DNA from 4 places in the Robertmurraya mesotrionivorans genome. Region 1 is predicted to be linked to each of the others. Evidence: predicted binding sites of a transcription regulator. Region 1 holds the regulator's gene; each other region holds the start of a gene.

Region 1 (7,660 bases):
TGGAAAGCGCATATAAAAACAATTTACCTGTGAACAAAATTGTGGAAAAGAAAAAACCGGGATAGATTCATTCTCCCGGTTCTTTCTGCTTATTCAGCAAGTTCACTCCATTCTTCTAGTAACTCATCTAATTGGAGTTTTGCTGTTTCATTTTCTTCATTAATTTTGAGCACTCTTTCGTGGTCTTGAAAAATTTCTGGATCACAAAGCAGTGTATTATTCTTTTCAATCGTTTCTTCGAGATGTTCAATCAATCCTTCTATTTCTTCGATGCGTCGCTTTCGTTGACGCTCTAATTTCTTGGCTTCCTTATCGATTTGATACGTATTTTTTTCTGGAGAAGCTACCGCGGTAGCTGCAGCCTTTTCTGCTTGTTCTATGGCTTTCAACTCTTCTTGTTCAAGCTTCTTTTCCACGTAATAATCATAGTCCCCAAGGTACTCAACAGCAGCGGTTTTGCTTAATTCAATCACTTTCGTAGCAATGCGATTGATGAAATATCGATCATGAGAAACAAATAAAATAGTACCTGGATAATCTACTAGCGCGTTTTCTAATATTTCTTTACTGTCCAAGTCCAGATGGTTGGTAGGCTCATCTAGTATAAGAAGATTCGCTTTTTGCATCATAAGTTTAGCGAGTGCTAGACGTGCCTTTTCCCCACCGCTAAGGGTGGATACCGTTTTTAACACATCGTCGCCGGTAAACAAGAAATTCCCTAGCACCGTCCGGATTTCCTTTTCACTTTTCAGAGGATATTCGTCCCAAAGCTCATTTAAAACTCGCTTGTTCGAGGTAAGAGCTGCCTGTTCCTGATCATAATAGCCAATGCTAACGTTAGACCCATAATGAACTTGTCCTTCTAACGGTTGTAACGTTCCTTGGATGGTTTTGAGCAACGTTGATTTTCCAATCCCATTCGGTCCAACTAAGGCAACGGAATCGCCTCTAGTAATTCTAAGGGAAAGTCCTTCTGCTATTCGCTCATCATGATAGCCAACTGATAGGGAATGAACATTTAACACCTCATTACCACTTTGCTTTTCAATATCAAACCCGAAGGAGGCGGACTTCTCATCTCCAAGAGGTTTGTCCATTACTTGCATTCTCTCAAGCTTCTTCCTTCTACTTTGGGCCCGCTTTGTGGTCGATGCACGAGCAAGATTCTTTTGAATAAAGTCCTGTAGCTTGGCTATTTCATCTTGCTGTTTTTCGTATTGCTTTAGATCACGCTCGTAGTTTTCGGCTTTTTGTTCAAGATAAGAACTGTAGTTTCCTGAGAATTTGCTGATTTGATTCCTAGAGATTTCGTACACTTGATTGACCACTTTGTCTAAAAAGTAGCGATCGTGGGATACAATTAAGATGGCACCAGTGTAGCCAGTAAGATATTGCTCTAGCCAAGACAAAGTATCAATATCTAGATGGTTGGTAGGTTCGTCCAATATAAGAATATCAGGTTTCGTTAATAACAACTTCGCAAGAGCTAAACGAGTTTTCTGGCCACCACTCAAGCTATCAATTTTCGTAGAGTAATCAAATGAGTGGAAATTTAATCCATGTAGGACAGAGCGTATATCAGACTCGTACTGATACCCCCCATTCTCCTTAAATTCATTTTGGAGATGGTCATATTCTTTTATTGTCCGCTCGTACAAAGCAGCATCTTCAAATACGGTAGGATCAGCCATTTTTTCCTCAAGCTTACGAAGCTCTTTCTCTTGGTTCATGACATGTTCAAAAACGGTAAGCATTTCTTCCCAAATGGATAATCCGGAGACAAGACCTGTATTCTGAGCCAAATACCCGATCGTTACATGTTTGGGTTTGATTAAATCTCCTGATTCATAGGAAAGATGGCCGGCAATAATCTTGAGTAAAGTAGATTTTCCAGCCCCATTTCGACCTACTAAGGCAATACGGTCTCTTGTTTGAACTTCTAGTTTTATATTCGATAAAATAAGGTCAGCTCCATAAGACTTGGAAAGCTGGTTCACTTGTAGTAGTATCATTGATTTCACCTCTATACTTCTACGGTTAGTGTATCGCATTCAATACGGATGAGCAATGATATGAGTTGTGAAGTATGTTACAATGTTTTCATACAGAACGAGGAAAATAGTGTATGATTTTGAAAGAGGTGTATAATAGATGTCAGAGTTCACTCATTTTAATAAAGAAGGCAGAGCGAAAATGGTAGATGTGAGTGATAAGCCCGAAACAGTACGGACGGCCATTGCCCATTCTAGTATCACAGTCAATCAAGAGATATATGATCGTATCACACATAACCAAATGAAAAAAGGTGATGTGCTAGCAGTGGCACAGGTTGCAGCGGTTATGGCTAGTAAAAAAACATGGGATATTATTCCAATGTGTCATCCTATTCCACTTACCGGTGTCGATATTTCTTTTGATTGGGAATCAGATAACCATTGCCATACTCTACATATTTCTGCTAGTGTAAAGACAAAAGGGAATACGGGTGTAGAAATGGAAGCGTTAACAGCCGCTTCTGTTTGTGCGCTTACCGTTTATGATATGTGTAAAGCAGTAGATAAAGGAATGGTTATCGGGAAAACATACCTTGTTGAAAAAACGGGTGGTAAAAACGGTGACTTTAAAAGAGAAGAGAAACTATATTAGTTAAAGATAGAAGGTAGGGGAAGAACGATGAGTAATGAATCCATGAAAATCCCACAAGCAACGGCGAAAAGACTACCATTGTATTATCGCTTTTTAAATAGTTTACACTCATCAGGAAAGCAACGAGTTTCATCGGCTGAACTAAGTGAGGCGGTGAAGGTCGATTCTGCAACGATCCGAAGAGATTTTTCATACTTTGGAGCGTTAGGCAAAAAGGGATACGGTTACAATGTAAACTATCTATTATCCTTTTTCCGTAAAACACTCGACCAAGATGAGTTAACGAAGGTAGCGTTAATCGGGGTGGGGAATTTAGGGACAGCCTTTTTAAATTATAATTTCTTAAAAAATAATAATACAAAAATTGCTGTTGCATTTGACGTAGTAGAAGAAAAGGTAGGCACAAAAATTGGAGAAGTGCCTGTCTATCATATGGATGATTTAGAAGAGGTTATTGAAAGAGAAGATATTCAAGTAGCGATATTAACCGTTCCAGCAACGGTTGCACAATCCATTACCGATCGAATGGTTCAAGGAACGGTGAGAGGAATTTTAAACTTTACACCGGCCCGATTAACGGTTCCATCATCGATCAGGGTTCATCATATTGATCTCGCTATTGAGTTACAGTCACTTGTGTACTTTTTAAAGCACTATTCAGTGGATGAAGAAATGGTAGAGGAATAAACAACAAGCCGCCCCTTATTGGAGCGGCTATTTCTTTTGCTGTTTCTTCATCTCTTTGATTTTAAAATGTAAAAGAATCATCCGAATGCCTGAACCAATATCAAATGTAGCTAGCAAGACTAGCAGGTAGGTAAAAAAGCCCCACTCTCCATTTTGCTGTAAGTCCTGTATCGCAAACACTGTGAACAGAGCACCTAAGATGATGTATATAATACCTGAGAATAAAGGTGACTGTCTCATAAGAAGAATCCTCCAATAAAGCTTTGCATTTGTTCTGCTTGTTTGATTAATTTTTCTAAGTCTTCCCTATATACGGATTGCACAAGAACAACGAACGTATTCATTGATACGTGAGCAACGATCGGAACGAGAATACGATTGGTTTTTACGTATAAATACGCAAAGGTGAATCCCATCGCGGAATAAAGTAGGGTGTGCTCAGGCTCCATATGGGCAAAAGAAAAAATGACGGAGCTAAGCAAGGCAGATAGGAAAAAGTTAAAACGCTTATAAAAAGCCCCAAAAATGATCTTACGAAAGACAATTTCTTCTAATATAGGACCAATAACCGAGCTAACGACAATCATAATAGGAAAAGATTCAATGATACGTAAAATCTGCTGTGTATTATCAGATCCTACCTCAATACCAATCCAACGTTCAATATTTGCAGCAAAGGCTTGGGCAAATAGGGCAAGAAAGACACCTGTGATGGACCAGAGGATCGACCGACCTAAGCTTGCTCCGTTTCTTACTTCATTTGCGTTTACCATCTCTTCACGCAACAACAGCAGGACAATGACAAGTGTGATCGAAAAGCTGATAACAAGCCAAGTGACACCTGCAAACCCTTGAGAGTTTGTTTCAAAACCAATCATTTCTAGTACGAGAGAGGTTATAGGGACACCAATAAAGCTTGAAAGCTGCATAGCAATATAAGCAATTAATATAATCCAATATTCACGTTTCAAAACAAGTCTCCTTTTCAATCCAATATAGTTATTCTACTCGTAAACATCAGGTTGTATCAAATAAGAAGAATTATTGTCCGTATTTTAGCATTATATGGATAGAATAGGTGGAAAAGTACATACTTAGTAAGGTTGTATAATTAACAAGTTATGGGAGGACTTTTACAAAAAAATTATAAAAAAAAGCGGTTTCTCGCTTGCAAAAAATGAAGAGATTCATTAATATAATAGTTGTGTTAGCACTCTAGTTAAGTGAGTGCTAATAATTAAATCTTACATATATTTGAGGAGGTTGTTTCACTTGTTAAAGCCACTAGGTGATCGCATTGTAATTGAGCTAGTTGAAACGGAAGAAAAAACGGCAAGCGGTATTGTACTACCAGACTCTGCTAAAGAGAAGCCTCAAGAAGGCAAAGTAGTTGCTGTCGGCACTGGCCGCGTACTTGAAAGCGGTGAGCGTGTAGCTCTTGAAGTTTCTGTGGACGACCGCATTATCTTCTCAAAATACGCTGGCACAGAAGTTAAGTACCAAGGAAAAGAGTACTTAATTCTACGTGAAAACGATATTCTAGCTATTCTTGGATAAGAGTAGAACTTTCATAATTTAAAAACTAAACGAAGACAGAATAGATTGAAAAAACTCGAGGAGGGTATTTTACAATGGCTAAAGAAATTAAGTTTAGTGAAGACGCACGTCGCTCGATGCTTCGTGGGGTAGATGCACTTGCAAATGCTGTAAAAGTAACATTAGGACCAAAGGGACGTAACGTGGTTCTTGAAAAGAAATTCGGTTCACCACTTATTACAAACGATGGTGTAACAATTGCAAAAGAAATCGAACTTGAAGATGCATTCGAAAACATGGGTGCTAAGCTTGTTGCTGAAGTAGCTAGCAAAACAAATGATGTTGCTGGTGACGGTACGACAACTGCAACTGTTCTTGCACAAGCGATGATTCGTGAAGGCTTAAAGAACGTAACAGCTGGAGCTAACCCAATGGGTATCCGTAAAGGGATGGATAAGGCTGTAGCAGTAGCGGTTGAAGAGCTACGTGCGATTTCAAAGCCAATCGAAAACAAAGCTTCTATCGCTCAAGTTGCGGCTATTTCTTCGGCTGATGATGAAGTAGGGCAATTAATCGCTGAAGCAATGGAACGCGTTGGTAACGACGGCGTTATCACAATCGAAGAATCAAAAGGCTTCACTACTGAGCTTGATGTAGTAGAAGGTATGCAATTCGATCGTGGATATGCGTCTCCATACATGGTAACTGACTCTGATAAAATGGAAGCTATTTTAGACAATCCATTTATCTTAATTACTGATAAGAAAATTGGAAGCATTCAAGAAATCCTTCCTGTTTTAGAGCAAGTTGTACAACAAGGTAAGCCATTATTACTTGTTGCTGAGGATGTAGAAGGTGAAGCATTAGCTACATTAGTAGTTAACAAGCTTCGTGGAACATTCAATGCAGTAGCTGTTAAAGCTCCTGGTTTCGGTGACCGTCGTAAAGCTATGCTTGAAGACATCGCGATCTTAACAGGTGGAGAAGTGATCACAGAAGAGCTAGGTCGTGACCTTAAGTCTGCAACGATCCAATCTCTAGGTCGCGCTTCTAAAGTTGTTGTAACAAAAGAAAATACAACAATCGTTGAAGGTGCTGGAGACTCTGCACAAATCGCAGGTCGTGTAAACCAAATCCGTGCGCAAATGGAAGAAACAACTTCTGAATTTGACCGCGAAAAATTACAAGAGCGCTTAGCTAAGTTAGCTGGCGGTGTAGCAGTTGTTAAAGTTGGAGCTGCTACTGAAACAGAATTAAAAGAGCGCAAGCTTCGTATTGAAGACGCATTGAACTCAACTCGTGCAGCTGTTGAAGAAGGTATCGTTTCTGGTGGTGGTGTTGCCCTACTTAACGTATACAACAAAGTTGCTGCTCTAGAGGTTACTGGTGACGAGAAAACAGGTGTGAACATCGTTCTACGTGCGATGGAAGAGCCAGTTCGTACAATCGCACACAATGCAGGTCTTGAAGGATCTGTTATCGTTGAGCGCCTAAAGCGTGAAGAAGTGGGAACAGGTTTCAACGCAGCTACTGGCGAGTGGGTAAACATGATCGAAGCTGGTATCGTTGACCCAACTAAAGTAACTCGTTCAGCTCTTCAAAACGCTGGATCTGTTGCAGCAATGTTCTTAACAACTGAAGCAGTTGTTGCTGACATTAAAGAAGACACTCCTGCAATGCCTGACATGGGCGGCATGGGTGGAATGGGCGGCATGATGTAATCTGCCCCCAAATATAAAAAAGAAGCTTCTCATAAGTTCACTGAACTTTTGGGAGGCTTCTTTTTTTTATTCCTGAGTTACATAAAGGTAAACTTTTTCGTGATCTGACCAATCATTGGAATGCCTCCTTATGAATGGTTCAAGTAACATTTTTAATAATAAAAGGGGTTTTTCATTTCGTAATCTATCGTACAAGAATATAAAAGTGAATATAAAGAAGAATTTCAACTATCATTGTTCTTACACTTTTTGAGAATTGGATTTACAAAATATATAAAGGAGATCACACTAGCTGGTAATTTTATAATCTCCTGTCCCTTATTTTCCATCTGCTTATTTTCAGTCCCCGCTCTAATCTTGAGTAACAGCATCGTTAATACATCATTACATAGTTGATAGGATTAATGTTTACCTCTAAAAATACTTTTTCCATATATGTTTTTCCGATGAATAGGTAGTTAATTGTATAGTGATGCTTGTTCTTATTTGGTTTTATATTTCTAACATCATACGTTTTGCTTCGAAATATAAAGCATGAATAAATTTCTTTATATTTATTCGTGTGGAAGTGAACGCTGGTTTTGTATCATTTTTTAATTCTGTCATCTTATTACGAACGATAGTAAAGTCAAAAAACTGGGAAGAATACTTTTCAAATTTTGCATTTGAGAAATCTGTAAGTCCCAAAGATGCTAAGTGATTCAATGACTGATAAATGGTTCTCCGAACACGCTGTTTAGAAGCTTTTGCCTCTCTTCTTAAAGCCCCTTCGTCAGCAGTAGCTCCAAGCTTTTTATTTGCTAAATACTCATAAATGTCATTAAGAGATGGTAATCCGTGTTCAAATGTATTCTTTTTCTCATAATTAAATAAAAAAGCCAATATTTCTATTAAATCTTTGCTGCCACTCTCACCAGAAATACCTAATTCTGTGAAAAGTAACTCACCATAATTTTTAATATTATATTCCTTAAAAGATTTCTCCTTTTGCTGCAACATTGTATCCATTTGAAGAACAGTATTTAATGACTTTTGAATGTCATGAATGGATTTTTCTAGGCGAGTATGTT
Region 2 (7,660 bases), on a different contig from region 1:
GCAAAGTGAATCCCCCTTTGTTTAAAAATTTCGAAAAAAACTCTCTTTTATTATAACTCAGGCGGCAGAGAAGCACAAAAAAACAAGGCACCCAGTGGATGCCTTTGTTACTATTATTTCTTATTTTCAATAGATAATCCCAATTTCTTTAGCAGTTCTGTTGCTTGATCTTTTTCATCAGCTGTAAGCTCTTTCATTAATTCATGTATTTTTTGTGCATGGTCTGGAAAAATATCCTCGATAAACGTCTTCCCTTGTTCTGTGATTTGAGCATACGTTACTCTTCGATCACTAGGGCAAGCGACTCTAGCTAGTAATGCCTTTTGTTCCAGCTTATCAACCACGTACGTAATACTTCCACTCGCAAGAAGGATTTTTTCGCCTATTTGCTGTAACGGCTGATCTCCTTTGTGGTATAAAAGTTCAAGAACAGCAAATTCTGTTGGATTTAGTCCATATGTTTGAATAAGTTTATTTACATTTTCATTGACTGAGCGATATGCTCTAGATAGCACAATAAAAAGTTTTAAAGATTGACTGATTTCAGCTTCCATGATTCTCATTCCTTTAAGATCCAATTATATTTACCTTTTTTGATAACATATTTTTAATTAAGACTATTATAGAAAAACTAGCTTTGTTCTGTCAAATTCCCGTCTAATCCTTAATTCCTATAAAAAGCTTTCTTATATAGTGATATAATAAGCAAAGCTATGGAAAAAACATTATGTGCTTGGAGTAATTACATGAAAAGACACTCACTAAACCTACTTTTATATAGCCTCATCGTAGTACTACCAACACTAGGTGGCAGTTATATATTTTCACAGATTGAAAAAGAAAAAAATCTTTTAGAGCAGGTTCAACATGCTGAATGGGTTGCTTCTATTCATAAATCACATTGGGATCAATTTATTAGTGAAACAGTCACTTCTCTTCAAACTCTGTCTCTTACGTCAGAGATATACGTTAACAGCCCAGAAAAAATGGCCCCACTACTACAAAAGGCGTTTCAGACAGATCCTAGATACAGTGGGTTGTTTTTATTGAACGAAGAAGGGCGAATGATTGTTGGCTCTAACAATCTATTAGAGGACAATCTGTACAAAAACTCGTATATTCAGGAAGTCATTCGTACAAAGGATATTATTATATCTGCTCAGGTGAATACATTAAAAAATAACCAAAAGGTGATCGGACTTGCTTCGCCTGTGTTGGATGAACAAAAACAACTGACATTTATCACTCTTGCACTGCTTCGGGTTGACCATGTTCAAAACATAATGAAAATACTTACACCTGAGACACCTATAGTCATCCTCAATCAGGAAGATCAGGTGATCATTGATTTCGATTCTGAACATTTATACAAGCAAGGTGGACATTGGGTATCAACGCCTATGAATCAGCTACCCTGGACGATTAAAGTAAAGGTAGATGAAGACGCAGCACGTACAAATATTTCTCATTTAGTGGGAACGATTACTTTGTTTTTTATTTTGACGCATATCCTGTTTCTGTTAGTTAAATATATTTTACTAAAAAGACAATCAATTAAGGAAAGAAAGCAAAATGAGGCACAAAAACTCGAACTGGTTGGTACATTAGCTGCTGGGACGGCACATGAAATACGAAATCCATTAACTGGCATTAGCGGCCTTGTCCAATTACTAAGTGAAAAACATAAAGATAAAGAAGATCAATTTTATTTTTCGGTTATCAATAACGAAATTAAGCGAATTAATCAAATTGTGAGCGAGTTTCTGATTCTCGGAAAACCGACAGCCATGAAAAACGAGCCGATTGATTTAAAAATGATCATCCAAGAGCTACAACCACTTATTTCTTCTGAAGCAAACCTATACAATGTGATATGCCATTATACATTTCCAGAAGAACCGGTTGACGTTCTATGTACAAAGGATCAAATGAAGCAAGTCATTTTAAATATTACGAGAAATGCATTTGAATCCATGCCTACAGGTGGTACACTTGACATCCGTATTTCGAAAGAAAGGGAAAAATGTGTCCTTACAATCTCTGATACGGGAGTTGGGATTGGAAAAGAAGAGCTTGAAAAGATTTTTCACCCCTTTTATACGTCAAAGGCCTCAGGTACTGGGTTAGGGCTTGTAGTTTGTAAAAGAATCGTCCAATCGTTTTATGGTGAAATTCAAATTTCGAGTATCGAAAACAAAGGCACAACTGTGACTATAACATTTCCACTAATGAAAGAATAGAGAGCTGTTTGGCTCTCTATTTTTTTATGCGAGCTCTTCGTTTCATACACCATATACTTTGCCTCACGAAATAAACCATTTCATAATCACTGGAAATTTAGTAAGATATCCTTATACAATTCTTCTACAATCAAAGGAGATCTTTTTATTATGGCACAAACTGCTACTGTTCAAGAATTTAAAAAACCTGACAGTGCAACAACGTATAAAATCTTATTCATTATCGCATTATGTCACCTGTTAAACGATTCGATTCAGTCGGTTGTACCCGCTATGTTCCCTATACTTGAACAATCAATGGGACTAAGCTTTACTCAATTAGGAATCATTGGGTTTTCTCTAAATATCGTGTCCTCAATCATGCAACCCTTTGTTGGAATGATTACAGACCGAAAGCCCATGCCATTTGCTTTACCCATTGGCTTAACGTTTACTCTAATCGGAGTTCTAGGGCTTGCCTTCGCCCCTAGTTTCTTACTTATTGTGATTTCGGTAGTCTTTATTGGATTAGGATCCGCCGTATTTCATCCTGAAGGTTCAAGGGTTGCTTATATGGCAGCTGGACCTAGAAGAGGGCTTGCACAGTCCATTTATCAAGTTGGTGGAAATTCCGGGCAAGCACTAGCTCCATTAATTACTGCACTCATACTCGTTCCTTTTGGCCAAAGAGGTGCAGGCTGGTTTACGATTGTCGCAGCAGTTGCAGTAGGGCTGCTTGTTTATATTGCTTTTTGGTACGCGAACAAACTCAAAATAGATAGTCGGAAACCAAAACAAAAGCAGACTTTAGCTCCTGCATCGTTTTCATTTCAACGTCAAATTCGCTTCTATTTGCTTGTGATCTTGTTCTTAATCTTCGCTCGTTCATGGTATATTTCAGGAATCACTAATTACTACGCGTTTTATGCGATTGACAAGTACAGCTTTTCCATACAGCAAGCTCAGCTTTATTTATTTGTTTTTCTAGTTGCAGGAGCTTTAGGTACATTTTTCGGTGGACCTTTAGCTGACAGATTTGGAAAAAAAACCATCATCTTGCTATCCATGATTGGTTCTGCTCCATTCACCATTTTGCTTCCCTTTGTGCCTCATTATTTCGCGGTGGTTTTACTTGGGATAGCGGGCTTCATACTCATGTCTAGTTTCTCAGTTACCGTTGTTTATGCCCAAGAACTCGTTCCTGGGAAGATAGGAACCATGGCAGGTTTGACAGTAGGATTAGCTTTTGGAATGGGTGCTTTAGGATCTGTGTTTTTAGGTATATTAGCAGATACGATTGGATTACCTTTAACGATTATTTCAACCGGTTTTCTCCCATTACTAGGGTTCCTAACACTGCTCCTTCCTTCAGACAAACAAATTGCAGATATATACAAATAAAACGGAAGAGGTGCACCCTCTTCCGTTTTATTTATTAATTCTGTCCTTTAATTCCTGCTTTTCTTCTTCTGAAAAAAAGTTTTGTGCCATGGGGAATAGCACATTTTCTTCCTTAGCAAAGTGATCAACAAGAGTGTAATACGCATTTTTTATAAGTCCAGCAAGCTCCATCATTTCTTCATCTGTATATGTGTCATTAGAAAGTGCTGCCTTTAAAAATGTCCCGATAAAGCCTTTTGCCTGATCATGCTCATATTCCATTACTGCAATCGGTCCACTTTCCCTACCAATATACTTTTCCATCATGGAGAATAACACACCCTCTTCTCTTTCTGAATGGGGCTCTAATTCATGAAAAAAAGCTTCTACCTTTTGAATTAATTCCTTAAACACCGTTTCCCTTGTAGTTTCAACACGCTCTATTTGCTGACATGTTTCAAGCAGTCCATCAAGCATTAAAAGCAGTGGAGGATGCTCATTTTTTAATTGCTGTAATCCCTCACATAATTCTACATTTCTATCCATCATTGAGCTCATACAACCTTGCATAGTTCATTTCTCCTTTTAATCATATTGTTACTATGATTATAAGAAAGTAAGAGCTTTTCTGTTGTGATGCATATCACAGAGAAGAATGAATGTAAACGCTTTTAAAATTCTAAAAATTTTAACAATTTAGGAGGTAATTTTTTATAAAAGCTCATATAATAAAAATATACGAAGTTTCTTTTGTAAACACGAGAAGTTAGGAGGGGTTAAAATGTATCAATGTAATCTACAAGAATTTTACCCAACCGCATTTATTCGAATTGGAGAGAATGACCAGTCCATGCTAAAAGGAAGTCGATTCATGTCTGAGACTTCCGTACACTGGCTAGTCGCATTAGACGGTCATCCTAAAAACGGAACAGAAGATTTTTATGTTTGGAATGTTCTTGTCTACCTAGCAGACATTCATGGGAACTTTGAGTTAAGTCAACCACATTATTGTACGGAAAGTTATTCTTGCTTTGATCAGGCTTGCAATACAGCTAAGGATCTACTGATTAGTGGACTTAACGACGAGATGATGAAATACACAGTTAGAGTAAGAATCAGCTAAAAAGGATTATTATCATTACTTTTGGCTTTTCCTTTTTATGCTACTATGTGAAAATTTATACATAACATAAAATATGATGGAATTCATAGAGGTCTATCGAAGATGTTGAAGTAAATCTATGATTGATAGCTATATAAGTAGTTTTCAACAAACTGAACAATTTCTAAATGTTGCTTATCGGTTGTGTTCTTTTCAAGTTCCTTAAGCCGCTTTTTCGCCTGCAAAACAAAGGGCTGCAAAGTAGGACAAGCCCCAGCCTCTTTCACTGTTAATTCTCCATTTAATATATCAATGGCTGCCTCCTGAACTTGTACATCACTTGTCAAATAGTAGAGTATCCCAGCTAAATACGATGTTCGATCCATACTGTCTCCTCCAATCTATTAATAGTACCTATATTAATAGTAACGGAACGCTCGTTCGTTTTCAACTATATTATCGGAATTTTTTAATAATTCACATTTTATACATAAAATAATAAATCTACTTAGTAAATTCTAGTTTTTTATCAAAACACTAGTGTTTCAGGTAAGAGTGAGAAAAATGATTAAAGTTGAGTAATGGCGGTAGGGGTTTGGACATGGATAACATGGGATTTCGTCCAAATGTGGGGCTCATTTGGACTCTTGATCATGAATATCCTTCTGCCCTTGTCCGAATACGGTGTTCATTCGGACTCTTGATCCTAAAACCCTTCTGCCCTTGTCCAAATACCGGGCTCATTCGGACACTTCATCCCAAAAACCGTTCTGCCCTTGTCCGTATACGGCGCTCATTCGGACTCTTGATCATGAAAACCCTTCTGCCCTTGTCCGAATACGGTGTTCATTCGGACTCTTGATCCTAAAACCTTACAGCCCTGTCCAAATACCGGGCTCATTCGGACTCTTGATCCTAAAATCCTTCTGCCCTTGTCCAAATACGGTGTTCATTCGGACTCTTGATCCTAAAACCCTTACAGCCCTGTCCAAATACCGGGCTCATTCCGACTCTTGATCCTAAGATCCTTCTACCCTTGTCCGAATACGGTGTTCATTCGGACATATAAACCAAACTACCTTCATTCTCTGAATAGGAGTTTGATTCAGACATAACAAACAAAGACACCACTCATATCCAATGAAGGTGTCTTCGCTTAATCATTTATTCGCCATTACGCTAATCGAAACACAATTCCATGGCCGCCTTTCGGATATTCCCATTTAATATTTTGGTATGGACAGCCAATCCGGCAGCTTCCACACTCATGGCAGCCCTCGTATCCCACCTGCATTCTTGTGCCTTCCCACTTGTATACTTCCGCTGGACAGAATACGGTACAGATTTTATCGGGGCATTTTGTCATACAAACATCGTGGTCAAGCACTGTTAGATGGGATTTCGTATCACACTTAAAACGCAGTAAGTACTGTTTTTCCTCGATTGTTTTCGTTGACATTATTTCACCGCCTTCCAAGCACGATAGACATCTTGAATGACTTTAAACGTTCCTTTTGTCCCAGTTACACTTCTCATGATTTGTTTTTGTTTTTCACGCTTTGGTGTTCCGTCGACCGTAAAGAACTTGCTCATTGCCTGGTTCATCATTGGAATATACTCTCTGAAATACTGAGGGTGATGCTCAAATGTATGGGCAGCGTCTTTATATTTTTCTAGATCCTTCATAATAAAGCTATTGTATAAAGCTTCACGATAACTATTTAAACTTGCCTCACTAAAATCATTTCTTTCCTTTGCTCGAATTATTGCTTCAGCTGCCATTTTCCCTGATGCCATTGCCATATTAGAGCCCTCTCGATGGATGGCATTTACTAGTTGAGCAGCATCTCCCACTACCACTACACCATTGCCGGCCACCTTCGGTACAGAGTGGTATCCTCCCTCAGGAATTAAATGTGCCAAATACTCAGCAGACTCCCCACCAGCTAGGAGTGGCTTTACCATGGAATGATTTTTCAAGTAATCTAGTAAATCATACGGTTTGAGCTTAGCTTTTATCATGCTGGATAGGGTAGTACCTACACCAATATTAATACTTTCCTTATTCGTATAAATAAAGGCTGTACCGAGGTTCCCCTTTGTTGAATCACCAAAGATTTCAATGGTACAGCCTTGGTTATCCTCAAGGTTAAAGCGGTCGTTAATCTTCTCTTTTGATAGATTAATAACCTCCATTACCGTTAGAGCTACTTCATCAGGACGAAATTCTTTATGAAAGCCAAGCTGCTTTCCTAACAGAGAGTTTACGCCATCAGCCAATACAACTACATCCGCATACACATCTCCATCAGGACGATCGGTTCGAACACCCACCACTTTACCATTTTCTACAATACACTCATTGGCTACTGTTTCATTGATGAGTAATACCCCTTGTTCCACCCCTTTTGCTGCAAACCATTGATCAAACGGAGCTCTTAATACGGTAAAATTATTATAGGGCTCCATTCCCCACTCTAACCCTTTGTAGCCAAAGGAGACGGTAGACTCCTTATCCATCATCCAAAAGCGTTGTTCAATAACAGGTCTTTCTAATGGCGCTTCCTTCCAGAACTCAGGAATAATCTCCTCCATTTGTTTCCTGTATAATACGCCACCCATTACATTTTTACTACCTGGATACTCCCCCCGCTCGAGTTGGAGCACCTTCAAGCCACGCTTTGCACATGTATAGGCACAAGAAGTTCCTGCAGGTCCAGCACCAACAACGATTACGTCAAATTTTTCAGGCATAACTGATTTCACCACCCTTTTCTGTACGTATTTCTTTAAATTGTTGGATGAGTTTCGGGAGAATTTCCAAAGCATCCCCTACGATTCCATAGGTTGCGACATCAAAAATAGGTGCACTTGCATCCTTGTTAATGGCAATTATAATTTCTGAATTCTTCATTCCGACTACGTGCTGAATAGCACCTGATACACCGACTGCGAAATA
Region 3 (7,660 bases), on a different contig from region 1:
AAGAAGGTGGAGAGTCGGTTCAACATACGGTAGCACAAATGAACGAGATTCATAGGCAAGTAGAAAGTTCAGATGTGATTATTAAATCACTTTATGACCGTTCGAAGCAAGTAAATGAGATTATTGGTGTGATTAGTGATATTTCTAATCAAACGAACTTGTTAGCGTTAAATGCTGCAATCGAAGCAGCAAGAGCTGGTGAGCAAGGGAAAGGATTTGCAGTAGTGGCTGATGAAGTCCGTAAACTCGCTGACCAATCTCAAAGCTCAGCAAGCAAAATAGCCGAACTAATTCAAGCGATCCAAGAAGATACCGAGAAATCGGTAGAAACGATGCAGCTCGCAACAAAGAGTGTGCAAGACGGAATTCTTGTATCAAATAAAACGATTGAGAAGTTTGACGAGATTTTAAATGGAGTAAGAGTCATGGCGCCTCAAATTGAAGAAGTATCACAAATAGCGGAACAAATTACAGCAGAAATCAAAAATGTTACAGACACATCTTATGAATTATCTGAAATCGCAAAGGAAAACGCGTCCTCTTCAGAAAATGTGGCGGCGTCCACTGAGGAACAACTCGCATCTCTTGAAGAAGTAAGCTTATCAGCCAAATCACTATCAGAAATGGCCGAAAACCTTCAGGAGCTCGTTAGAAAGTTTAAGATATAATATTAGAAGGAGTCCTAAAAATATTTTAGGACTCCTATTGTATGTTGGACATCCCTCCATACAAAAAACGGGGAGATACATAAACTGAGAGTAACATGAAAATAAGGAGGGGATGACGTGCCTTGTTACCCAGGTTATCGTTATTGTGGTCCTGGTTGTAGTGGACCAGGCCGTCCCGTCAATCAATTGGACGCACTTTGTATGAAGCATGACGACTGTCTTCGTCGCTATGGGTCACATCGGGTGTGTGACGAAATATTTATGCAGCGGCTGAGACCTATTAGGAATCAACGTAACAGAATGGGAAGAGATGCTGGTATAATGAATGGTTTTATGAACCTAAAACGAATGTTTTTAAGCTAACTGAAGAAATAAGAAAATCCCTTACGAATCAGTAAGGGATTTTCTTATTATGCTTCTTGATGAAGTGGATTTGTTTTTTTGTTAAATGCTTTGCGGATGATAGGCAGTACATAATAATCTAAACCAAATCTTCCTGCATTGTAACCAGCTACGATAAGAACGAAGCCCATTAGAATATCCGTTGGGTTATGAGATACAGTTCCAGCAAGGACGAAAGCAAAGTTCATTAATACTCCGAAAAAGGCAGCTGCAGTTGTAAAGCATCCAAGGATTAAACCTAAACCAACTAAGAACTCTCCCCAAGGTACTAAGAAGTTGAATAAATCAATATTTGGTAATGCGACGCCTTCTAGGAAGGATACATACCAACCATACACAATACCATCTGGACCTGCTACTGGATTAGCGATTGCTCCTTTTAAAAATCCTGCAGCATCAAAGCCACCACTAGTTAATTTTCCCCAGCCAGCGGTCATCCAAGCAAACCCGAGGTATACACGTAAAACTGTCAAAAGACCAGCAACAATCTTGTTTTCTCTTAATAATTGATTAAACATAAATGATTCCTTCTTTCGAATAAATGTTTTTGTGTTTCTATATTCATAATATACACCGTGGCTATATAGAAAAACATAGGTTTGTGATATTTTTCACAAAGTGTTAAAAGCTTATTGAATAAAATGTGAACACAAGGAAAACGGCCGGTACAACAAAAAAATTAACTATAATATTATTATGTAAACTAACGTAAAACCAACCGCCAATTCACTCACTATAAAATATAACTCTAAGAATAAAAAAAGGATAAAACCAATCATTCAAAGAATACATATAAAATGAATCCAATAATTTTTATAAAATAATAGATTTTATTTTATAAAAATGTTTAACAAATAGTATAAAGGGTATATATCTAAGAAATCTCATTTTATCAACTAGGAGGGGATGTTCTTTGGAAGGAACAAAGGTCGTACATAGAAATCAAGATTACATAATTATGCACGATTACAAGAACGGAATGGTAGAGATACGCAATAGAAATTATAAGTTTGACATCCGATTGGTTTCTATTCATGAGCTACTTTTTTCTAGTGGACAACAAGAAGGGTACGGCCAAACGGGTTGATAATGCGATTTTGGGAAGCCTTTACGCACAATAAGCGTAAAGGCTTTATTCCTTTTATTTCAGAAACCACTTTAATTTTTTCAAACCATCCTTCAGATTCGGATAGCGGAAGGGTAGATCAAATTTCGTTGTTTGCTTTAGAACACTTTTACGATGAGAAAACGTATCAAAGCTTCCTTTTCCATGGTACGCCCCTATTCCACTTGAGCCCACTCCACCAAAAGGCAGATAAGGAGAGGCGAGATGATAGACGGTATCATTAATACAGCCACCTCCGAAAGAAATATGATGTAATACCTCTTGTTGTACGCTCTCATTCTCAGAGAAAAGATATAGTGCTAAAGGATTCGGGTGTTTATGTATACCATCAATAACCTCTGAAAGCTCGCGATACGGAAGGACAGGTAGAATCGGACCAAATATTTCATCCTGCATAATGGAATCATCCCATGTGATTCCTGTCAAAACAGTCGGTTCAATCGTTAGTGTTTCCTCATTTGAAGCACCACCCATGAACGTATCTCCATTATTCAAAAAGGTTAGCAATCGTTCAAAATGTCGTCTGCTCACGATACGCGTGTAATCAGGATTTTCAAGTGCTTTTTCTCCATACAGCTCATGAGTTGCCAACTGAAATTCCTGTAAAAACTCATCTCTTATGCTCTCATGAACATACAAGTAATCAGGTGCAACACAGGTTTGACCAGCATTAATAAATTTCCCCCACGCAATTCGTTTGGCAGAGAGCCTCACATTCGCATCGTGATGGACGATACAAGGGCTTTTTCCGCCTAACTCGAGTGTAACGGGAGTCAGATTTTTGGCTGCCGCCTCCATAATGACTTTTCCAACAGGAACGCTTCCGGTAAAGAAAATGTAGTCAACATCCTCTGCTAGAAGTGCTTGGCTGGCTTCGACTCCGCCTTCCACTACGGCAATATATTCTTCTGGAAAAAGTTCAGTAATCATCCTTCTTAACAATGCAGAGGTTTTGGGTGTTAACTCCGAAGGCTTTAAAATCGCACAGTTCCCAGCAGCAATGGATCCCATTAGTGGAGCAATCGCCAGCTGAAACGGATAATTCCATGGCGCAATTATGAGAGCGACACCGTAAGGCTCTGAGTAAATATAGCTGGTCGAACCAATATGGCTAACAGGTGTTTTTACTTTTTCTGGCTTGACCCAGTCGCTTATATTCTTAAGAGTAAAACGAATTTCTTCAAGCACGACCCCAATTTCGGTTGCGTACGCTTCAAATTCGGATTTATTTAAATCCTCTTTTAAGGTGTGAAGAAGGGATTGTTCATTTTTACGAATGGCCTCCCGAAGTTGTTCTAATGCCTGAATTCGATAGGCCAATTCTTTTGTTGTTCCTGAACGGAAAAACGCTTTTTGTTTTAATATGAGTGAGTGGTAGTTCTCCATATGTGCAGCTCCTAATTATTCCTTAATCATTTCATATAATCTGAACAAATCGTGTTTGTCTAATATCTTTGGAACCGGATATAGCGGATTTGCTTCACGAAACGCACGATCTACCATGATCGGAAGGTCCTGATTCAGTAGACAATCGAATGTATTTGGGATATTCATGTCCCGGTTTAGTTTTTTAATCGCTTCAATAAATTTTTGGGCTTTAAGAGAGTCCGTTTCGTTTGCTGTGGTAATGCCGATCAAATCAGCTAATTCTGCTAACGGTTGATGCACGCTCTCTCCATAATACTCTAGCACATAAGGGAGAATTATGGCATTCGCTAGGCCATGGGGTACTGAGTAGAATCCACCTAATGTATGAGCGATGGCGTGAACATAGCCAACATACGCACGTGTGAACGCAATCCCAGCCAAATACGAAGCCTTTTGCATGTTTTTACGAGCCACAATATTCGATCCATCCGAATACGCCTCATATAGATTTTCAAAAATTAATTGAACCGCTTCTCTGCTGCATTGAATGGTTTCCTCTGTATTGCTTCTGCCAATGTATGCTTCAACCGCGTGAGTGAGCGCATCCATTCCTGTCGTTGAGGTTATATGAGGGGGAAGCTTCACTGTGAGCATCGGATCGAGAATGGCCAGATCCGGGATCAACACATGGTCATTAATGGCATATTTTTCGTGTGTTTCACTGTTTGAAATGACCGCAGCTACCGTTGCTTCGCTCCCTGTACCGGATGTCGTTGGTACTGCAATAAGTGGAGGAGTCGGCTTTCTTACCTTCAGCTGTCCCTTCATTTCAGGTATCGTTTTACCTGGTCGTGCGACTCGAGCAGCCACTCCTTTTGCACAGTCAATCGGAGAGCCACCACCAAAGCCGATAATCCCATGACATTGATGGTCTTTATATAATTGTAAAGCTTCTTCAATATTTTCAATCGTTGGATTTGGTACGGTTTCGTCATAAATAACATAGTCAATTTCTTTTCCTTCTAACCCAGCAAGTAAACGATCGAGCAATCCAATGGATGTAATCCCTTTATCTGTCACAATTAAAACGCTCCCAATTCCTTTCAGTTTCAGGAGTGGGGGAAGCTTGATCAGACTGTTTTCTCCTTCTAAAAGCTCAGGCTTTCTCCAATCAAAAAAGGGAGCAGCAGTTTTATAGGCGAATTGGTACATTCGACAATAGAGGTTGTACATCGCAATTTCCTCATTTCTATAAAAGGTCTACTATTATTAAATGAGGAAATATTTGGAGAAATACCTAAAACCTCCAAGCTTGTTTTAGCAACTGCACACCTAAATGGATTTGTTCGATTGATAGATTACTAAAACCAAGCTTTAGTAAGGTTCCCTGTTGGTTTGTTACATAGTAATTGGATGTAGGATACACTTTCACTCCGTGTGAAAGAGCTTGTTGAATCAATTGTTCTTCCTTTGCTGGTCCTCGAAATCTAATTAGTACATATAAACCTGATTGAGAACCGATGATTTCAAGCTTCTCTCCGAATGCATCCTTGAGGCAGGTAACAAGTGTGTGCATCTTCCTTTTGTATGTGGTTCGCATTTTCCGTATATGTGAATCCCAAAACCCATGTTCCATGAAGCGTGCCATCGTTCGCTGATGTATGCTCGAGGTACCTTGTTCGAGTCCGGAGAATATCTTTACATAAGGTTTGATTAGGATAGAGGGCAGTACCATGTAGCTTAAACGAATCGAAGGGATAAATGCTTTTGAAAAAGTACCAAGGTAAATCACACGCGCACCAGGCTGTAAAGATAATAAAGCTGGAACCGGGTGTTGCTTGTAACGAAATTCACTATCATAATCATCTTCTATAATAAAACCATTCTGCGTTTCTGCCCATTTCAGTAATTGCTGCCGCTCTGGAACAGGTAAGGTGACACCGGTTGGAAACTGGTGGGACGGAGTGATGTATACAAGCTTGGAGTCCGTCATTTCAAGCTTTTCAAGCGATAGTCCTTTTGCACCGACGTCTATGGGATGAAGGTGATATCCATGAAGTTGAAAGACTACCCGAGCTCCGTCATAGCCTGGATTTTCTACTGCAATGCTAGAAAAATCTTTTTTAAGGAAAAGAGACAAATGCATCAAAAGCTGCTGCGTGCTGCTGCCGATGATGATGTTTTCGGGTGTGGTTTGGATTCCCCTTGACTGAAGTAAATAGCTAGAAAGTTGAGTTCTAAGAAGGGGATCCCCTTGATTATCTCCGTAAGTATAGATCATGTCTTCCTTTAAGACGTCGTTACTACATCTTCGCCAAGATTTTAAGGGAAAAGCCTGTTGATCTACGGTTCCAGCATGAAAATTCACTTTAATCGATGTCTCGCTAGTACGAAGGTTATTCTCTAATTGAATTAATTGCTGTAAATCAATGGGCTCAAACGCTTCGACAAAGTATCCTATTTTTTCTTCACTTCTTATATAACCCTCAGCTACTAACTGTTCGTACGCAATAAGAGTCGTGTTTCGGCTCACATGCAAAATCATAGCTAACTGACGAATGGACGGAAGCTTCGTATCTTTTGGAAGCACTCCATCTTCAATAAGGGAGCGAATTCGTTCATAAGTTTGTTTATATTTAGGACTCTTATCGTTTAGTTGTAGGACTAACTCTTTCATCTAGAACTCCTAACTGACATATGCAATTGATAAAAACTGTTCCTTTTATTATGTCAGATTCCTTGTAAGATATAAATAGATTTAGTGAAAAGAAGGGAAGAGGAAAATGGATCTTATAAAGGCAGATATAACTTCACTAGAGCAAATAACCCCACTATTCAATGCCTACCGGATGTTTTACGAACAAACTAGCAATCTTGAAGGCGCAAGACAATTTATTCAAGAAAGAATAGCAAATCAAGAGTCGGTCATTTTTCTAGCGCTGGAGGGAGAAACGGCAGTTGGATTCGCGCAGCTGTATCCAACCTTTTCGTCTGTTGGTATGAAAAAAGGGTATATCCTAAATGATTTGTATGTGGATGGAACCTATAGAAAGAAAGGCATAGGAAGAGCATTAATACAGGAAGTTTTTCAGTTTTGTAAAGAGAGAAATGCACATTTTGTACAATTAGAGACGGCACCAGATAATGTTCAGGCTAAGACTTTATACGAAATGATGGGAATGCAGTTATCAAATGATTATGATTGCTATGTGAAAAGGTTCTAGAAATAAGTGAAAAGTGAACCAAAGCTTGGAATCAGAGCTTTGGTTTTTTTAATTTATTTTTAACAGTGATAATAGTGCAGACATGTTATTATATATCTACTAATGGTAAAAATGGTTATAATAGGCATTGGGGGAAGGGGAAGTCATTTTTAAATTATGAAGTACATATTTGAGTATGGAATAGAAGCCAGGAGGGAAAATGATGCTTAACTCGCCAATCGCAAAATTTCGGTTCATGGGTCTGTTAGAAGGTTTATCTCTGCTCATCTTGATATTTATTGCTATGCCCCTTAAATACTTCGCGGGTTTTCCGGAAGTAGTCACATTTGTTGGTTCCATTCACGGTATGTTATTTGTCATGTATGTGTTTATGATTGCGTATGTCACTATTAAAATTAGATGGTCTTTTGTATGGATCACTTCGGCATTTGCTGTTGCGTTTATTCCTTTCGGTAATCTTGTCCTTGATGCAAAACTTCGTAAGTCACGTTACAGTTAATTTGTAATAGATTCCTACGCGTACGGTTACAACGAATATTCCATCAAGGGTGGCTGCCAATCATGGTAGCTTTTTTATATTTGACCGCTTAAATGGGAGTTCTTTTTACGATTGCGATAACTTAATCATTATTTTTTCTAAGGTTTCTTTTTCAGTTGATGATCTCACAATCGTTGTTATTTCAGAAAGTATTTTTTGACATTGCTCGGCTTCTTTCGCTAAAGATACGAGATACTTTAGATCGCTGTAAGTTAATTCACTTACTAAAGCTTCCCATTTGTACCCATCCTCGTAATCTCGCAAAATTCCTTCCACGTTCCCTATCACAGAATTCTTCATACTACGCATTGGAACTCCTCCTTGATGATTCATT
Region 4 (7,660 bases), on a different contig from region 1:
TTTTAAAATCGTTACGATAAAGTTAATACCAGTCATCAAAGTTCCTAGACCAGCAATCTGTAATGAGATTGCGTAGTAGTTATTCCCGATTCCTGGGCTGAATTCTTTACCTGCAAGAGGGAAGTAAGAAGTCCATCCTGCATCTGGAGCACCACCTACAACGAATGCGATATTAAACAGCATCGCACCGCTGAAGAATAACCAGAAACTTAATGCATTCAGCTGAGGGAACGCTACGTCTCTTGCTCCAATTTGAAGCGGAATAACAACGTTCATTAAACCAATTAAGAATGGCATGGCCATGAATAAAATCATGATAACACCATGAGCCGTAAATACTTCATTATAGTGCTGTGCGTCTAATAAGCCCATTTCTGGACGAGATGTTTGAGCTTTCATCATTAGTCCATCCATACCGCCACGGAAGAACATAAGAACAGCTGCTACGATATACATAATTCCGATGCGTTTATGGTCAACGGTAGTGATCCATTCTCGCCATAGCCATTTCCATTTTTTTAGATACGTAAGACCACCAATAATTCCTAGAGAAGTTAATAAAATAGCAATCTGTGAACCTAGGATAATTGGATCTCCCGTAATCAGAATTTCATCCCACTTAATGCCCACTATGGTCACCTCCATGGTCTTCCTCATTATTTTCTACATCAGTAGTATCTTTTTCATTTGACTCTTCATCTTCTTGATCAAAAATCTTTCCTTGGTACCCATGGTAACGATAGTCTTCAGGGTCTGTCACAAGCTCAGAATCGTGATCCGCATGGTTGATCCAAGCTAAGTGTGTGTTGGAATAAGTTAAACGACCAAGATGTGTTGGTTTCAGTAGTTCCATGTACTTCTCTTCTGTAAGCTCTGGAGCAGTTTCTTTTACTTCTTTTACCCATGCATCATACTCTTCATCGGTCTGAGCAAGTACTTCAAATTCCATTTGAGCGTATCCGCGTCCGTTGAAGTTTGTGTTTCTACCCATATATGAACCAGGATTGTCAGCAACTAAATATAGTTCCGTTTCCATTTTATTCATTGAGTACTTTTGTCCACCTAAAGCTGGCACCCAGAAAGATTGCATCGTTCCAGCCGATGTTAATTTAAACAGTACAGGAGTATCTTCTGGAATGTTCACGTAGTTAATGGTTTCAATTCCTTCTTCTGGATATGAGAATATCCATTTCCAGTCTGCAGACGTGACGTGAATAACGATCGGTTCTTTTTCCTCATACCCTGCAGGAACATCTTCTAAGTCATACAATGTTGTTACTGTTGGAATCGTTAAAGCAATAACGATTAAAATAGGAATAGCTGTCCAGACGATTTCTAATACGGTACTACCGTGTTCTTCTGGCGGCTCATAACCCATGTTTTCTGGCTTTTCTCTATATTTCCAAACAATATAGCCAAATAAGCCAAATACGACAACTACTACTAAAAGCATCCACATTAGAGACCAATTAATTAACTCCATGATACTTCTAGCTACTGGCCCTTGAGGCTGAAATACAACCATTTCACAACCGCTTAAAAATAATAATGGTACGGCTGTTACAAGGGATAGAAATAGCATTTTCAACTTCAATTGTTTCATCTCCTTCTTATATGAAATCAGGTTTGTGTTTTGTTTCACAAGGAAAATTAGAGTTTACCACAAAAAGATATTTTTGTATAACAAAATGTTCGTGTTTTCACAATGGACATTTTGTCATTATTTCTTAAGGTAAAAATCTATCTACTTCCTAATTACCACTATGTAGATGATAATAACATGTTAAAAGAGATTAATTTGTGACAAAAATAGTAAGGAAAATAATGTTAGGGTGAAAAAATGAGGGTGAATGTTGATATATCAAGGGTTTTTTAGTATATCTTTATCTGTTTTAAATTTCGACAATTTTGTGACACGATGTCACAATTCATTCATATTTAGAGGAAAACGATTACATAATATAAGAGCAAAAAGGGATGAGGACAAAATAAAAATCAGGCTCACCAAAGCCTGATTTATTGATACGACATTACAAATAGTTCCTGATTTTTTTTCCACTCAGCATATAAAACCTCTTTATACGAATGAAAGTTCTGTTTCGATAGTTCGGTTTTTAACCACTGTTCATTTAGTCCTGCTTCTTGGAGATTTCCATACAGGACTTCGCCATCAAGTATTAATGTTGTAGGAATAGAAGCTTGCTCTGCTTGGATGTTTAAATCATCTAAAGTGGGTGGTCTATTCTGGGATTTCGGTAGTACACTAACAATTCCATTCGTCTCAAGGATTGCATACTGAACTTCCTGCAGAGAAAAATACCCTTGTTGACGAACTAAACTTTGCAATTGATTTATGTCGAGTTTAGCCTTTTTTAACGTTTCATATTTTATTATTCCATTCCGAATAACGATATTTGGTTCACCTTCAAGCGCTTTTCTAGTCTTTTTAAATTTCTGAGTGATAATTTCAACCCCATAAATTAAACCGCCCCAAACAATAGTGCTGAATACAATTTCCACCCAGCTTGTTTCATGGTCATAAATGGCGTTCCCAATTAATTCACCAAGGATAAGAGCTGAAATAAAATCAAATGGTGTAATTTGTGATAGTTGAGTTTTACCAAGTGATTTTGCTAATAGAAAAAGCAAGAGAAAACCGAGTAACAATTCCGATCCAACAGTTAAATAATGTGTCATATCATATTAACTCCTATTCAAACAGTAGGTTATAACCTGAGTACTATTGCTCATCATCAAGAAAAGGAAGGTTAACGTAATAATACATGGCCCCCATGAGGATACTACCTCCAATGAGATTGCCGATGGTCACCGGAATGAGATTATGAATGACTCCTGAAAAAGAGATCGTTCCAGGATGATTCAGTACAAGTGCGATAGCAAAGGTACACATATTAGCAATACTGTGTTCATATCCAGAGATGAAGAAGCAAAAAACAAATAGTATCATTACAAATAGCTTTGCACCATTTTCCTTCATTCCCATAGGAATAAAGAAAGCTAGACAAACAAGCCAGTTACAAAGAATAGCTCTAAAGAAAAGTTCCATTGTTGGAACATGCATCTTTTTCTCAACAACACTTAACAGAAAACTATTTACCGAAGCCTCCGCAAATAAACCTGTCACATAAATTAATAAAGCAAATGCTGTTGCACCTAATATATTTCCTATGTAACTTAACCCCCAAAGTGTCCAAACATGTTTCCAACTCATTTTTTTCCTTAGTGCTGTATAAGTATAATAAAAGGTATTACCTGTAAATAAATCCCCACCACCATAGGCAATTAGGATAATAGCTGCTCCAAATGTAAAAGCTGCCATTGGATATGCAACAGGAGAATGCTCATTGTAAAAATAGCCGCCTGTTTTAAAGGCAACAATTACTCCAAAACCAATGAACATACTTGCGAGCATACTACGTAATAGATATCGCAGGATGCTTTGTTTATATGTTTTTAATTTTTTTAAGGCAAGCTTTTCAACTTCTAAAAGTGGGTAATTTTCCATCATTTCCTCCTGAACATCAAACTTCTCCAAAGTTATTATTTCTAAATTTTGCGTGGCTATGTACTATCATAACATTCTTAAAGTTTCATTTTAAGTTATAAAAAGAGAAGCTCAGGGATAATTTTCCTGAGCTTCTCTTCGATTAAGATCGTAATTGTTGCTCTGCCATTTGGATGAGGCGTTTAGTCATTTCTCCTCCAACAGAGCCATTTGCACGTGCGGTTGTATCTGCACCAAGTTGAACTCCAAACTCATTGGCAATTTCTTCTTTCATCTGATTCAGTGCATTTTCTGACCCAGGTACCAATAGCTTGTTTCTACTCATGGCTATCCACTCCCGGCACAAGTTTTGAGCATGAATTATGCTCAAATATAGTTTGAGTTGAAGTATTCAAAAATATACTAAGATGTCATTACATTTTCTACCTGTGAAGGAAAACTGGGTAAAAGAATGGTTGCAGTTGTGCCTTTATTTGGTTCACTACTGTAGGAAATATCTCCACCATGCTGCTCAATAATCTTAAAGCTAACGGTTAATCCAAGACCAGTTCCATTTTCTTTTGAACTATAAAAAGGCTCACCAAGACGGTTTTTCGCTTGCTCAGATATTCCTTCTCCACTATCAATCACACGAATAACTGTCATCCCATCAGAATTTACATCAAGTATGACATCCACTGTACCGCCGTTACTAGACGCTTCAATAGCATTTTTAATGATATTAATGAGCAATTGTTTGATTTGATTTTCTTCACAATTGATGGTGGGAGAGTGAACTTTATAGAAGTTTATATTTACATTCACCATATTTGCTTGCGTTTCTAATAAGGAAATAACATGTTCAATCGTGTTACTAACATCGGTTTTTGAAAAATTTACTTTTTGAGGCTTTGCTAAAAGCAAGAGCTCACTAACGATATCATTTATTCTTTCTAGTTCACTGAGCATAATTTCGTAATATCTGTCGTTTTTCTGATCAGCAGGACGGATAAATTGAACAAAGCCCTTAAGAGAAGTTAGTGGGTTTCGTATTTCATGGGCAACACTAGCAGCTAGTTCTCCAATTACAGATAGTTTTTCCGAACGTACTAATCTTTCTTCAGCAAGCTTTTTTTCTGTAATATCTCTTCCAATAACTACTAGACCTTTTCTCGAGCCATCTTCATAAAACAATGGATGTTTAATGGTGTCAAATGTTTTTGTTCCTCCATCAGGAAGAGGAATTACTTCCTCGCATCTAGTAACCGTTCGGCTTTCCCAGGCAATGCGGTCTGAATATTCTTCACAGTAAATGAGGGCATCACGGTAAAACTCACTGTATTCAGCCAATTCTGTGTCCGTTTTTCCTTTATAATCCACATGTTCTAATTGAAAAAGTTCTAGTCCGAAGCTATTTGTTTTTAGCCAACGTCCTTCTCCATCTTTAAAACAAACAAAGTCAACCATTGAATTAATCAATGTAGATAATTGTTGTTCCTCTTTTTCTACCGTTTTTAATTTATGGCTTTTCTTAACGATTATAAAGAAAAAGGACAAATTAAAAATAACAAATAGAATATCTTTTAAAAGGTGTGAAAACTTATTAGAAGTAACATCACCTGTTATATAAACATCACCTAAAACATAAATTAAACAAAAAAAGATATAGACAATAACCATTTTTTTCAATGAGTGTTCTCCTGTTCTTCCTATATACAAAAAATAGTAAAAAAGTACCAATAAAATTTCATGATAGTTCTATCTGTAAAAGTACCATGTTTTTTTCAAAAAAGGAAGAGGAATACAGAGAATCAAGCTACAGATAATTTTATTCCAACAGTGTTAGTTTGTAACTTCAATACAAATCAAGACGACTAATAAGGTAAAAGGATTACAAAATGAGGTGTTTATGTGAAGAAAATCTTTGTGTTTTTAATAGCAATTTTTATTTTAGGTGGGTGTGGTGCTGAAAGGGAAGCAGAACCGGTAGTATCATCAGGTAAAGAGGAGGGAAATATGGATACAGTTCAAGGAGAAGTAGTATCAAAGCTTATTGAAGTTAGTCCTCTATTGTTTCAGTATCATGTGAAAAATGACTCAGGCAAGGAAATTACACTCGATTTTACTTCCTCGCAAAGGTTTGATTATTCAATAGTAAATTCAAACGGAGAAGAGGTGTTCTTATTTTCAAGTGTCAGCTCCTTTTTACAAGTGATAGGAAAAGAGGTACTCGCTCCAGGGGACCAACTATCTTATAACATTAACGTGAAAGATGTTGAGTTAAGTAAAGGAAAATATACGTTAAATGCTTGGATGACACCAAGGACGGGTAAGGCGTATAGCTCGTCAATTGAATTCTCAGTTGAATAAATGACCTTGTTTGTGGAAATGCCTAACTTCCAAAAAGGATGTTAGGCATTATCTTTTATAGCCGCTAGGAATAGAAGAAGAAAATGGTATAATAGGTTGGTAATGTATTTAAAGGCTCAGAAGGAGGTTGAAGGAGCTAGTGCGGTTTACAAAAAGTATTCCTAATATGTTTACATTAGGAAATTTATTTTGCGGCTTTTTATCCATCGGTTTTGCAGCGGAAGGTGAATATAATAATGCGGCCATTTTAATACTAATTGGAATGATGTTAGATAGCATGGATGGACGCTTAGCGAGAATGCTTAAGGCAGATAGCTCACTGGGAAAAGAGCTGGACTCATTAGCAGATATCGTTACGTTTGGAGTCGCTCCGTCATTTTTAGTGTATTATACATATTTAAATCAACTTGGTAAGTTAGGGATTATGGTTGCTGGTTTATTCCCATTGTTTGGTGCTTATCGACTAGCAAGATTTAATATAAGCAGCTCGAAATCTAGCTTAAATTATTTTATAGGTGTACCAATTACTGCAGCTGGTGGAATTCTGGCCTTATTAACGCTATTTGGTAATTATATTCCGAACGTAATAACAACCGTTGTATTTACAGGATTATGTTTCTTAATGGTAAGCCGGATAAGAATCCCAAGTTTTAAGGAAATTCCTTTACCGAAATACGGGACGATTGTTACTCTCTTTATCGGGTGTTTGTTATTTGTTATCTATAAAGGTACATATAAGCAATTCCCATATTTAATCTACATAGCAACTCCGCTTTACATCGCATATTTAGCCTATCGCTTTGTAAAAAAGAAAAATAATAAAGAAGAACTGGAATAGAAAAACCCCTTCATTTTTAGAAATGAAGGGGTTTGTTTTGCTTATTTTACTTAAAGAAAACTTTATCAATATTATATTTTGCCTGTTCTGTGTTGATAATATATGTTTCATAAATTTCTCTTTCCATCGCATCTTCAACAGTGATAACAGCAATTTTGTATACTTCATCCCGATGTTTTTTAATAGGAGAAACTTGATCCTCAAAATGCTTTTTCACTCTTGGGCGAAGCTTCCTTGCTTTACCAACAAACAGTAAATCATCGCTTGCATTAAAGAAAAGGATTATTCCACCTTTATCTCTTGGGATTTTGTGATAATCAGTAAAACCGTATTCGCTGCTTATTACTGCTTCAACTGGCTCTCCTGCTTGTCGCTTCTTAGTAATTACGACATCTGGGTTAGGTATTTCAATTTTTATCATATGTATTCACTTCCTATTCTTCCATTGATACTATCATTATTATAGGTAAAAATCTACTTTGTAATTACTAAACGTTGTGAGTATTATCACTAATTAATCAAAAAGAGAAATTATGAACGTTTTGTGAATAGCTCTAATCTTATTTCTTATATTAGATGATCCATTCTTTTACATGATGATTTGGTGGGAATAGTAATTTAGTAGTAGGAAAAAAGTATATTATAATGGTTAATTTGATTTTGTCAAATTGGCTATGTTAGGAAATGTAACATGAATTAAGGCGAATTTTTAAACTATAGAAACAACTATTGAAGAGTACGAACTTGCTATGGATAATATTTCTATAAATAACTCATTATGTAATATGAGACCGTAGGAGGAGTACTTGATGAAGATAATTGATAGCTATATTTTAACAAGTGAAACACTGTTTATGATTCCTGAAATCGATCCATACGATAATGTATGTACGATGGTTCAGGAAGGAAAGAAATCCTTTTACGTTTCGAAAACTCCTAAAAGAATT

The links. The regulator Rex, encoded in region 1, represses fermentation and respiration genes when NADH is low (regulators of the CRP and FNR family bind a similar motif). The targets are predictions, from matches to a motif close to TTGTGAAATATTTCACAA.
Positions count from the first base shown of each region.
Region 2: a site for Rex is predicted at 4,231-4,248, ahead of ACRX5O_RS13445 (hemerythrin domain-containing protein). Genes of this name have one in related genera too.
Region 3: a site for Rex is predicted at 1,670-1,687, ahead of ACRX5O_RS15050 (DoxX family membrane protein). Genes of this name have one in related genera too.
Region 4: a site for Rex is predicted at 1,627-1,644, ahead of qoxA (cytochrome aa3 quinol oxidase subunit II). Genes of this name have one in related genera too.

Region 1 covers NZ_JBPCCH010000016.1:4,626-12,285, forward strand. The annotation lists gene ACRX5O_RS19195 (ABC-F family ATP-binding cassette domain-containing protein) at 90-2,012, opposite strand; gene moaC (cyclic pyranopterin monophosphate synthase MoaC) at 2,152-2,646, shown strand; gene ACRX5O_RS19205 (redox-sensing transcriptional repressor Rex) at 2,674-3,333, shown strand; gene ACRX5O_RS19210 (YdiK family protein) at 3,361-3,573, opposite strand; gene ACRX5O_RS19215 (CPBP family intramembrane glutamic endopeptidase) at 3,570-4,304, opposite strand; gene groES (co-chaperone GroES) at 4,606-4,890, shown strand; gene groL (chaperonin GroEL) at 4,965-6,590, shown strand; gene ACRX5O_RS19230 (response regulator) at 7,083-7,660, opposite strand, start outside.
Region 2 covers NZ_JBPCCH010000007.1:131,460-139,119, reverse strand. The annotation lists gene ACRX5O_RS13465 (M3 family oligoendopeptidase) at 1-4, opposite strand, end outside; gene ACRX5O_RS13460 (MarR family winged helix-turn-helix transcriptional regulator) at 114-563, opposite strand; gene ACRX5O_RS13455 (ATP-binding protein) at 747-2,240, shown strand; gene ACRX5O_RS13450 (MFS transporter) at 2,391-3,620, shown strand; gene ACRX5O_RS13445 (hemerythrin domain-containing protein) at 3,648-4,169, opposite strand; gene ACRX5O_RS13440 (SAM domain-containing protein) at 4,381-4,722, shown strand; gene ACRX5O_RS13435 (hypothetical protein) at 4,839-5,087, opposite strand; gene ACRX5O_RS13430 (ferredoxin family protein) at 5,876-6,160, opposite strand; gene ACRX5O_RS13425 (FAD-dependent oxidoreductase) at 6,160-7,455, opposite strand; gene ACRX5O_RS13420 (electron transfer flavoprotein subunit alpha/FixB family protein) at 7,448-7,660, opposite strand, start outside.
Region 3 covers NZ_JBPCCH010000009.1:27,408-35,067, reverse strand. The annotation lists gene ACRX5O_RS15060 (methyl-accepting chemotaxis protein) at 1-668, shown strand, start outside; gene ACRX5O_RS15055 (Parvovirus coat protein VP1-like protein) at 786-1,031, shown strand; gene ACRX5O_RS15050 (DoxX family membrane protein) at 1,079-1,588, opposite strand; gene ACRX5O_RS15045 (hypothetical protein) at 1,984-2,157, shown strand; gene ACRX5O_RS15040 (aldehyde dehydrogenase) at 2,212-3,582, opposite strand; gene ACRX5O_RS15035 (iron-containing alcohol dehydrogenase) at 3,598-4,797, opposite strand; gene pdxR (MocR-like pyridoxine biosynthesis transcription factor PdxR) at 4,862-6,241, opposite strand; gene ACRX5O_RS15025 (GNAT family N-acetyltransferase) at 6,348-6,788, shown strand; gene ACRX5O_RS15020 (DUF3817 domain-containing protein) at 6,991-7,287, shown strand; gene ACRX5O_RS15015 (hypothetical protein) at 7,393-7,635, opposite strand.
Region 4 covers NZ_JBPCCH010000005.1:43,252-50,911, forward strand. The annotation lists gene qoxB (cytochrome aa3 quinol oxidase subunit I) at 1-630, opposite strand, end outside; gene qoxA (cytochrome aa3 quinol oxidase subunit II) at 620-1,603, opposite strand; gene ACRX5O_RS10540 (DUF421 domain-containing protein) at 2,017-2,697, opposite strand; gene ACRX5O_RS10545 (formate/nitrite transporter family protein) at 2,741-3,526, opposite strand; gene ACRX5O_RS10550 (alpha/beta-type small acid-soluble spore protein) at 3,669-3,851, opposite strand; gene ACRX5O_RS10555 (ATP-binding protein) at 3,929-5,185, opposite strand; gene ACRX5O_RS10560 (BsuPI-related putative proteinase inhibitor) at 5,417-5,875, shown strand; gene pssA (CDP-diacylglycerol--serine O-phosphatidyltransferase) at 6,015-6,713, shown strand; gene ACRX5O_RS10570 (nucleotide excision repair endonuclease) at 6,760-7,134, opposite strand; gene ACRX5O_RS10575 (competence protein ComK) at 7,523-7,660, shown strand, end outside.